3 regions of the Pseudoalteromonas sp. Ld20 genome follow, and region 3 is predicted to be linked to each of the others. Evidence: predicted binding sites of a transcription regulator. Region 3 holds the regulator's gene; each other region holds the start of a gene.
What was found. Region 3 encodes sigma-54, which starts transcription at its own class of promoters, with help from an activator protein. Its sites were predicted from a motif close to GTTGGCACGNNNNTNGNNT; they were not measured.

Region 1: ACJJVX_RS10055 (FimV/HubP family polar landmark protein) is a predicted target of sigma-54. The motif match lies at 1,649-1,667, and genes of this name have one in related genera.
Region 2: fliE (flagellar hook-basal body complex protein FliE) is a predicted target of sigma-54. The motif match lies at 1,663-1,681, and genes of this name have one in related genera.

What each region holds. Positions count from the first base shown of each region.
Region 1 covers NZ_JBISHB010000034.1:53,485-56,770, reverse strand. The annotation lists gene ACJJVX_RS10055 (FimV/HubP family polar landmark protein) at 1-1,547, opposite strand, end outside; gene ACJJVX_RS10050 (aspartate-semialdehyde dehydrogenase) at 1,866-2,882, opposite strand; gene ACJJVX_RS10045 (4-phosphoerythronate dehydrogenase) at 2,927-3,286, opposite strand, start outside.
Region 2 covers NZ_JBISHB010000033.1:194,217-197,502, reverse strand. The annotation lists gene fliF (flagellar basal-body MS-ring/collar protein FliF) at 1-1,271, opposite strand, end outside; gene fliE (flagellar hook-basal body complex protein FliE) at 1,292-1,624, opposite strand; gene ACJJVX_RS09485 (sigma-54 dependent transcriptional regulator) at 1,780-3,225, opposite strand; gene ACJJVX_RS09480 (PAS domain-containing sensor histidine kinase) at 3,222-3,286, opposite strand, start outside.
Region 3 covers NZ_JBISHB010000043.1:373,508-376,793, forward strand. The annotation lists gene lptA (lipopolysaccharide transport periplasmic protein LptA) at 1-55, shown strand, start outside; gene lptB (LPS export ABC transporter ATP-binding protein) at 52-777, shown strand; gene ACJJVX_RS18830 (RNA polymerase factor sigma-54) at 844-2,340, shown strand; gene hpf (ribosome hibernation promoting factor) at 2,370-2,657, shown strand; gene ACJJVX_RS18840 (PTS sugar transporter subunit IIA) at 2,662-3,114, shown strand; gene rapZ (RNase adapter RapZ) at 3,135-3,286, shown strand, end outside.

The DNA.
Region 1 (3,286 bases), on a different contig from region 3:
TCATCGATTAAGCTGTCAATGTCGTCTAAGTCAAAATCCTCATCGTTATTATTAAGTACATCAAGTTCTGGCTCTTCGTTAACAGAACTTTGTGCATCGATGAGTTCATCTATATCAAAGTCATCATCTTCACTAGCAAGTTCTTCACTGAGCGCAGCAAGGGCATCATCTGATTCTAACTCATCGAGGGAATCATCAATTTCCCCGTTTGCAGGCGCAGAAGAGCTGTCAACGGCATCTTCTGCAAATAAGTCATCTAGGTCTTCTGCACTTAAAATATCCCCGTCACCTTTTTCGGCATCAAGATCCAAGTCGATATCATCGCCTAAACTATCATCGTCTTGTTGGTCAAAATCTTGCTGCATGAAGATATCTAACTCATCATCTTCTTTGACTTCATCATCAAATACAATGTCATCACTTAATAGACCATCGAGTTCGTCTTGATTTAATAGACTGTCGCCATCTTCAAAATCGTCATCAATACTTTCATCATCAATACTGTCATCAAAAATAATGTCATCATCAGGCAGCATATCGCTGTCTAAGTTATCATCGAGTTGGACACTTAAATCATCTTGTACTGGATCAGGAATGATAGGATCTATTGAGGGGCCTAAATCAATATCTTCGTCTGGAACATAACTAGGGCTTTGTGGTAAAAACTCATCGTCGTCAATTACTTCATCTTCTTTATTACGTTTACGTAAAAACATCACCACTGCAAAAACAATTAATAAAGCCGGTATCGTCATTAGTAAAATAAGAACAAACGGATTTGCCAATAACGCGGCAAAATCAAACTCACTCTCCTCTTGTTGCTTTTTTACCTTTTGCTGCTCTATAAACTCATTTTGCTTTGCAATTAACTCTTTTAGTTGCTGCTGAATTTCACTATCTTGTCCTAGCTGATTTCGCACTTTTTCGAGCTCTTTAGAAATACCGGTTAGCTGCTTTTTTAAATTATTATTTTCAACTAAGATCTCTTCAACATTTTCAACTGATGATTTAAATTGCTTTTGCAACTCAACAAGTTGCGTACCTTGCTCGGTTTTTATCGTGTTGATTTCTTGTTTTAATTCTTTTTTTGCTTCATCAACATCAACTTTTCGCGCTTGTGTTACTTTTGTTTTGGAGCTTTCGATATCACTTTGGGTTAATGTTCCGTTTTTCTTTTTATCCCATAAGTCATCATCTTGCTCAGATCGTTGTTTTGCTAATTGAGGACTAATGTTACGAATTTCGCGTAGTGTAGGTATTTTGAGGTACGCGCCATCACGCATATGATTTAGATTTTGATCTAAAAATGAATTGGGGTTTTTCTCATACAATGCCTGCATCACCTGATAAATACTTACTGAGTTATCTGGTCGCACTTTCGCTGCAATACGCCATAACGTATCGGTTGGCTTTATTGGTCCAATTGAACGCCCTTGAACGCCGTAATCAACGCCTTTAGGCCCTTTTAGTTGGGTGCCGTCTTGGGAGTATATTGGTGTTGCCACCAATGCAGACGCTAATAAGAGGAGTGTAGCTAAACCGCGCATGCTGATCCTTTAATGTTTAAATGTTAACGCAGCACCTAAAAAACAGGCGCTTAAACATTGATTATTTCTTGCAGAAATAACTGACATAAATAAAATAGTTAATTCAATTTTCTTGCAAGCTCTATTCCAGTTGCAAACTATAAACCAGTTGCGTCTTTATATCTATCGCAACACTTTGATACTTAATAGCTTAAATTTTATCAGCCGGAAGAGTTTTTATAGTTATTGTTAAGTTTATACGCTTTTAGCCATCATGCGGCAATTATTTGGCAGTTTAAAAATAAAAAAGCGGCAATTTGCCGCTATTTCTACTTATTCTTAAAGATAATTTGCAATAAGCTCTTCAGCTATTTGTACACTATTAGTAGCTGCGCCTTTTCGGGTATTATCGCTAACAACCCACATATTTAATCCATGCGGGTGCGAAATATCTTGACGTAAACGCCCTACATAAACAGTATCATTACCGCTTGCATCTGATACTGGCGTTGGATAATCACCTTCATCTTCAATAAGTTCAAGGCCCGGGGCATCTTTGAGTAACTGCTTAACATGTTCAAAATCATATGGCATGCGTGTTTCAATGTTTATCGCTTCAGAATGACCAAAAAACACAGGTACTCGCACACATGTTGGGTTTACTGCAATAGTAGTGTCACCCAATATTTTATGGGTTTCATTAACCATTTTCATTTCTTCGCGCGTATAGCCGTTATCTTCAAACACATCAATTTGTGGGATTACATTGAATGCCATCTGCTTTGGAAATACTTGGCTATCAACTGGGCGCGCATTCATTAGATTTGCAGTTTGTTTTGCAAGCTCATCAACGGCTTCTTTGCCAGCACCCGATACTGCTTGATAGGTCGATACATTAATACGGTCAATACCGTACGCATCGTATATCGGCTTTAATGCCACCATCATTTGAATCGTTGAGCAGTTAGGATTGGCAATAATATTGCGGTTTCTGAAATCAGCCAAACTTGCAGCATTAACTTCAGGCACAATCAATGGTACTTCAAAGTCATTTCTAAAATGTGATGTGTTATCAATAACTATACAGCCCGCATCAGCTGCAATCGGTGCATATTTTTCTGACACACTGCCACCTGCTGAAAACAAGCCAATATGCGCTTGACTAAAGTCAAAACCTTCAACATCTTGCACTTCGATAGTTTCACCACGAAACTTAATATCTTCACCGGCACTGCGGCTGCTTGCCAATAAAAATAATTGATCAACAGGAAACTTACGATCTTCTAACGTTTCAATAATTTGGCGGCCAACAAGACCTGTAGCACCAAGTACGGCAACATTATATTTTTGTGACATGTGTATTCCTCTATTAACAACCGCCCTTATGGCCATTGTCTAAATTATATTAAGTTAAACCCGAGCGCCGCTAGTACATCTGCATGCTGATTTGCGCCTGTGATATTTAGCGTGCTGAATTCACGCCTAATTGGATAGTTTTTTCTAAGGCTATCAAAACCTTGATTTACCAAATCTCGTCGTAAAATACCGTCATCTCGGCGCACATCATAGATAAGATGAATAAGTTGACCAAGATCAGGTATATCAAATGTTTCCTGCAGGTTAATATCCGTAATACTTGGTACAGGTAAAAAATCAGCTAAGGATTTCTTCGCTTCGACCTTTTCAAGTTCACATAGCTTTTGATACAGCATTTGTGTACCACGTGCTTTACCTTCAAGTGTGTGCCCTGCAATATGCAC
Region 2 (3,286 bases), on a different contig from region 3:
CCTACACCACCTTGCAATAAACGACGAATATTTGACAGCGCTTCGATTGAGCGAGGCACCATGGTCGTTTCACCATTTTCCCCTGCTGTTGCTAAGTAATCTACCGCAACAGAAACACTGATACGACGTATCACACCTGTTTGCTGACGTTTATGAGAAATTGTGGTATCTAATTCGTAATTTCTTGTTGCTTCTTTATGACTACGACTTGGTGAAGTGCCTGAGCCAGCTCCGCCTTGACCTGCTACTTCTGGTATGTCTGAATTTGCAGGAGGTTGGTTTGACAAAGCACCAGGTATGCCGATTGCAAGACCACCGATGTTACTTTCTTCAAATGTTGTTTCACTTCTCACTGCCGGTAAATCAGGATTATAACGTTTTTGGGTTTCTTCAATTGAACTGAAATCCATGCTTAAATCTACTTGCGCAGTATAATTGCCCAAGCCCAGTACCGGAATTAGAATGCTATCAATTTTTTCGAGGTATTCCTGCTCACGTTTGCGCTCTACTTCATATTCTTTACGTGAGCGTGACGCAAGTGAACTTTGTGAACCAGAATTTAATAATCGACCATTTTGATCTGTAACTGTAACTCGTGCAGGTTCCAAGCCTTGAACCGCTGACCCTATAATATCAACAATAGAATCAACTTCTTCACTACTAAGCATACGTCCACGCTTAAGTGTTAGCACAACGGTTGCTGATGGTTTTTTCTCACGACGAGCAAACACATTTTCTTTTGGGATGGCTAGTAATACTTTGGCGCGGGTAACATTTTTTAGTTCTTCAATAGTTCGTGCAAGCTGTTGCTCACGACCGTGCTTTAAACGTTCACGCTCTAAACGTTGGCTTACACCAAAACCCATATCTTGCATGATAATATCAGTACCAGAATTTGGGGATTGCTCTAACCCTTCTCGAGTCATTAATAATTTAATGCTTTGATATTCGCCTTCTTCAACAGAAATAACGTTACCATCGAGCTGATATTCAATTTTTTGTGCATCTAAAAAGTCGAGAGTTTGGATAAGCTCTTCTGTTGGCATTTTTCCAAGTGGTCGCATATCTGGTTGTTTTGCCCAAATAATCACAAAAATTGCAATCGCAAGACAAATAGCTAAAGCAATCAGCAGTGTTGCTTGACGTAATATATCAACACCATTAAGAGCACTTAAATAGCCTGACTTTTGTTCTTGTTGCTCTTCACTATCGTTTTGGTCGATACCGCCACCAGCTAAAGCAAGATCTGTTGATTGATTAGATTGCGCCACAATAATTCTCCACTACCTAGTTAAACAGGCATGTTCATGATTTCTTTGTAAGACTCTACAAGCTTATTACGAACCTGAACGGTCGCTTCAAAAGCGACAGATGATTTCTGTGATGCGATCATCACTTCAGCTAACGAAACACTGCGGTCCCCCATTTCTAAGGCCGTCACCTTTTGTTTCGCTTCTTTTTGATGGCCATCGACCGTATTTAACGCGCTAGTAAGTAAATCACCAAATTGTGCTGATGACGTTGGTTGCGCTTCAGTTGGTATGTTATTTACTTGATTACCACGGCTTGTTTCAAGAGCCATGGATTGCATTTCTTGGAATAATGCACTGTTTTCAATTTTCATAATGATCTCTGACGATACAATTTACTTATAACTAGATAAAGCACAAAACGTGCCACAAAATAGTCATTTAAATACAGTTAGTTACAGTTTAATTTAACTTGTCAGAGTTTTGACGGAAGAACGCTCAGTGAGCACTGAGCGTATATTTATAAAAGTTAGGCTGGTAATGCAATACCTAAGTCACGCATTTGCGCCAATTTATAGCGTAATGTTCGCGGACTGATCCCTAAAGTCTCAGCAACATCTTTTCGCTTACCTTGACAGCGAGAAAGCGTTTCTAAAATAATGCGATGTTCTTTATCTTTTAATTCATCTTTGTAGCTGCCAGAGTCCGTACTAAGCAATGGCTCACTGTGTGTTGCTTTTGCTTTAATTGTCGGCACTTGTACGTCGTAATACGCTTCATTACTCAATGAGCTTGCTGTGTCAGCAGGTAATGGATTGCTAGCTAAAGCGGTGGTTAATGGAGCCGTTGTTAGATTTTCGATAAAAATAGCATTTTCATCGATCACATCACCGTGGCGCAGTATTAATGCGCGCTGGATCACATTATCAAGCTCACGCACATTACCAGGCCAAGCATGTGATAATAATTTATCCTGCGCTGATAGACTAAGTTGTGCCATTGGCTCTTTGCTTTTACTAATATGACGCTCAATTAAATGCTTTGCCAATATAATAATATCACCAGGGCGCTGACAAAGTGGGCGCCACATCAATGGAAACACATTTAAACGGTAATAAAGATCTTCTCTAAATTGATGCTCACTTACGGCCTCTTTTAGGTCACGGTTACTAGTGGCTAATACTCTAACATCCAATTTAATCGTTTTTCGACCACCTAAACGTTCAACTTCACGCTCTTGCAGTACACGTAGTAGCTTAGCTTGCAGGCTTAAATCCATTTCGGTGATTTCATCAAGTAAAATCGTACCACCTTGTGCTTGCTCAAATTTCCCAGGGCAAGCTTGGATTGCACCTGTAAATGCGCCTTTTTCATAACCAAATAAGGTCGCTTCAAGCATATTCTCTGGGATCGCAGCGCAATTTATTGCGACAAAAGGCTGATCTGCACGATCTGATTTATCATGAATAAACCGTGCTAATACTTCTTTACCTGAGCCACTTGGGCCTAACACCATTACACTGGCATCAGATTTAGCAACTTTACAAGCAAGCTCTAATAATTGAATACTGCTCGGATCTGCGACAATTGGGCCATCCGTTTCTTTTTCTGGTTCTGGTAAATAGCGGCTCACCATATTGAGTAACACTTCTGGCGCAAATGGCTTAGCCATATAATCAATCGCACCTAAACGCATTGCCTCAACCGCATCATCGATTGTTGCATATGCTGTCATCATCAATACTGGTAAATCAGGGTGATTTAAATTAATGCTCCGCAATAAATCAAGACCACTCATCGCCCCCATTTGCACATCACTTACGACTAAAGAAAAGCTATCTTTTTTCAATAAAACCATTGCTTGTTCAGCGCTATCAGCCGCAACACAATCAATTCCTGACATTTCTAACGTGTCGATCAAAGCCTCTCGAAGCCCTGCATCATCTTCTACAACTAAAATCGTATTGTTACTCATATGACCTCCACTGACTTTGATTCTGCACAAATAGGCAGCAGCAAGCTAAAGCAAGCACCGC
Region 3 (3,286 bases):
TACAATATTAGTCCCAGTAAACACTAAAAAAGATAACGAAAAAGGTCAGCCATGAGCACATTAAAAGCTGAGTTTTTAGCAAAAAGTTATAAAGGCCGCCAAGTCGTAAAAAATGTAGGCTTAGAAGTCAGCGCTGGTAGCATTGTTGGCTTACTTGGCCCTAATGGCGCAGGCAAAACCACCACTTTTTACATGATTGTAGGATTAGTGCCAAGCGACAAAGGTAAAATAAGCATAGATGATAACGACATCACCTTATTACCAATGCACAGCCGTGCACGTTTAGGGATTGGCTATTTACCGCAAGAATCTTCGATATTTCGCAAACTGACCGTTTACCAAAACCTGATGGCGATACTCGAAACCCGTAAAGAGCTAAATAAACAAGCTCGTGAAGAAGCGCTTGATGGCTTACTTGATGAATTTAGCATTCAGCACATCCGCGATAGTCAAGGTATGGCATTATCTGGTGGTGAACGCCGTCGCGTTGAAATTGCTCGCGCTTTAGCCGCAAACCCTAAATTTATTCTGTTAGATGAGCCTTTTGCTGGCGTTGATCCTATTTCGGTGTTAGATATAAAGAAGATTATTGAACATCTTAAAAACCGTGGGATAGGCGTACTTATTACCGACCACAATGTACGAGAAACCCTTGATGTTTGTGAAAAAGCCTACATAGTTTCTCATGGGGAGTTAATTGCATCAGGCACTCCTGAGCATGTACTTGCCGACCAAACAGTCCGCGACGTTTATTTGGGTGAGCAATTTAGGCTATAAAGCCACGCCCGGCTAAGGTTCTGCTAGACTTAATTATGACAACAATAAAAGGATTGTTAGAGATACATGAGGCAATCACTCCAGCTGCGCATGGGCCAGCAACTTACAATGACACCACAGCTACAACAAGCTATTCGTTTGTTACAGTTGAGCACATTAGATCTTCAACAAGAGATCCAAGAAGCACTAGATAGCAATCCATTACTTGAGGTCGATGAAAATGACTTTGGTGATGAATCAGGTGGTAAGAACGAACAAAAACAAGATACTGATGATCAAACTGTCAGTGCCTCAGCTGATGACACGCCAAGTGAATACGAACAAGAAAGCAGTGAAGCGCTAGCAAAAGATACCGTAAGCGACGAAATGGCGATGGATGTTACATGGGATGAATACATGAGCGCCGCACCAAGCTCTTCATCAGGGCCAATGCCTGAAGATGAATCTATTTATCAAGGCGCTTCATCTGAAACCCTCCACGATCACCTTATGTGGCAACTACAGCTGACTCATTTTAGTCCGACTGACGAAGCTATCGCGATAGCCATTGTCGAAGCGGTTGATGACTCAGGTATTCTTACACTAAGCTGTGAAGACATTGCTGAAAGCCTAAACAAAGGTAATAACGAAGAAGAAATTGAACTTGATGAAGTTCAAGCGGTATTAAAGCGTATTCAGTTATTTGATCCGGTCGGTATTGCTGCACGCAGCCTACCTGAATGTTTATGTATTCAGCTAAATCAATTTGATCCTGCAACGCCTTGGATTGCCGAAACAAAAATGATTTTAACTGATCATATCGATTTATTAGCTAGTCGCGACTATCGTACTTTGATGAAAAAGACTAAGCTAAAGGAAGATGAACTAAAAGAAGTAATGACACTCATCCACAGCCTTAATCCAAAGCCTGCGGATACCATAGTTCGAGAAGAGTCAGAGTACGTTATTCCCGACGTGTCAGTGAAAAAAATTAAAGGCCGCTGGGTGGTAGAGCTCAACCCAGATAGCATGCCAAAAATTAGAGTTAACAGCCAATATGCGGCGATGTCGCGCTCAGTAAAATCGAGCACTGACAGCCAATTTATTCGCTCTCATTTACAAGAAGCTAAATGGTTTATAAAAAGCCTAGAAAGTCGTAATGACACATTACTCAAAGTAACTAACTGCATTGTTAAACAGCAGCAAGGTTTTTTTGAGCATGGCCCCGAGGCTATGCGACCTATGGTATTAAACGATGTTGCTGAAATGGTTGAAATGCATGAATCAACAATCTCCCGGGTAACAACCCAGAAGTACATGCATACACCACGTGGTATTTTTGAGTTAAAGTATTTTTTCTCAAGCCATGTCAGTACCGAAAATGGCGGAGAATGCTCATCGACAGCAATTCGTGCACTCATAAAAAAATTGATTGCAGCAGAAAACTCAGCTAAACCATTGAGTGATAGTAAAATTGCAGATATATTGGCAGAGCAAGGTATCAAAGTAGCTAGACGAACAATAGCAAAGTACCGTGAATCGCTAGCTATTCCACCGTCAAATCAACGTAAAAGCTTGATTTAAGGCGTAAAACCACAAGAAGGAAAATGCTTATGCAACTAAATTTAACTGGTCGTCACGTAGAAATTACTGATTCATTAAGAGACTATGTAAACAATAAGTTTGCGAAGCTTGAGAGGCATTTTGATCACATCAACAATGTCCATGTTATTCTTGACGTAGAAAAGCTCAACCAAAAAGCAGAAGCAACATTACATGTCAGTGGCGCAGAGCTATTTGCCTCAACGCAGCACCAGGACATGTATGCCGCGATTGACGGGCTCATCGATAAACTCGACCGTCAAGTTATCAAACACAAAGAGAAGCACGCTCGACACTAACACTATGAAACTAAGTTCACTTACTTGTCAGGACTGCAGTAAAGCTGCGGTCCTTTTTAATAGCAAAAAACGTATCCTCGAATTTATCAGCCAATTGGCTCATGAACGGCTTCCTCACTTATCACAACAAGACATATTGAGTGCTCTATTAAATAGAGAAAAATTAGGTAGTACAGGTATTGGCCGTGGTATCGCGATCCCGCATGGTCGCATGAGTGGCGCACAAGAACCACTCGCTTTAATTTTAGTAAGCGAACAACCAATCAATTTTGATGCCATTGATAATCGCCCCGTCGATATTTTTGTTGCACTCATCGTACCTGACGGTGACAGTGAACTTCATTTAAAGACGTTGGCTACAATTGCTGATAAACTCAACGACAAAGAGTTTTGTAAACAAATACGTAGCGCAAAAACAGACCAAGATCTATATCAAGTAATTGTTGAACAGTCGTAGTTAAAAGAAGGAGAGTTTACATGGAATTAATTATCATCAGTGGGCGCTCAGGGTCAGGTAAATCTGTCGCTTTGCGTGTATTAGAAGACCTTGGCTATTATTGTGTTGATAATATCCCTGTAAACTTATTACCGTCGTTAGTGCGTAGTGTATCTGATAACTACGATAAGAT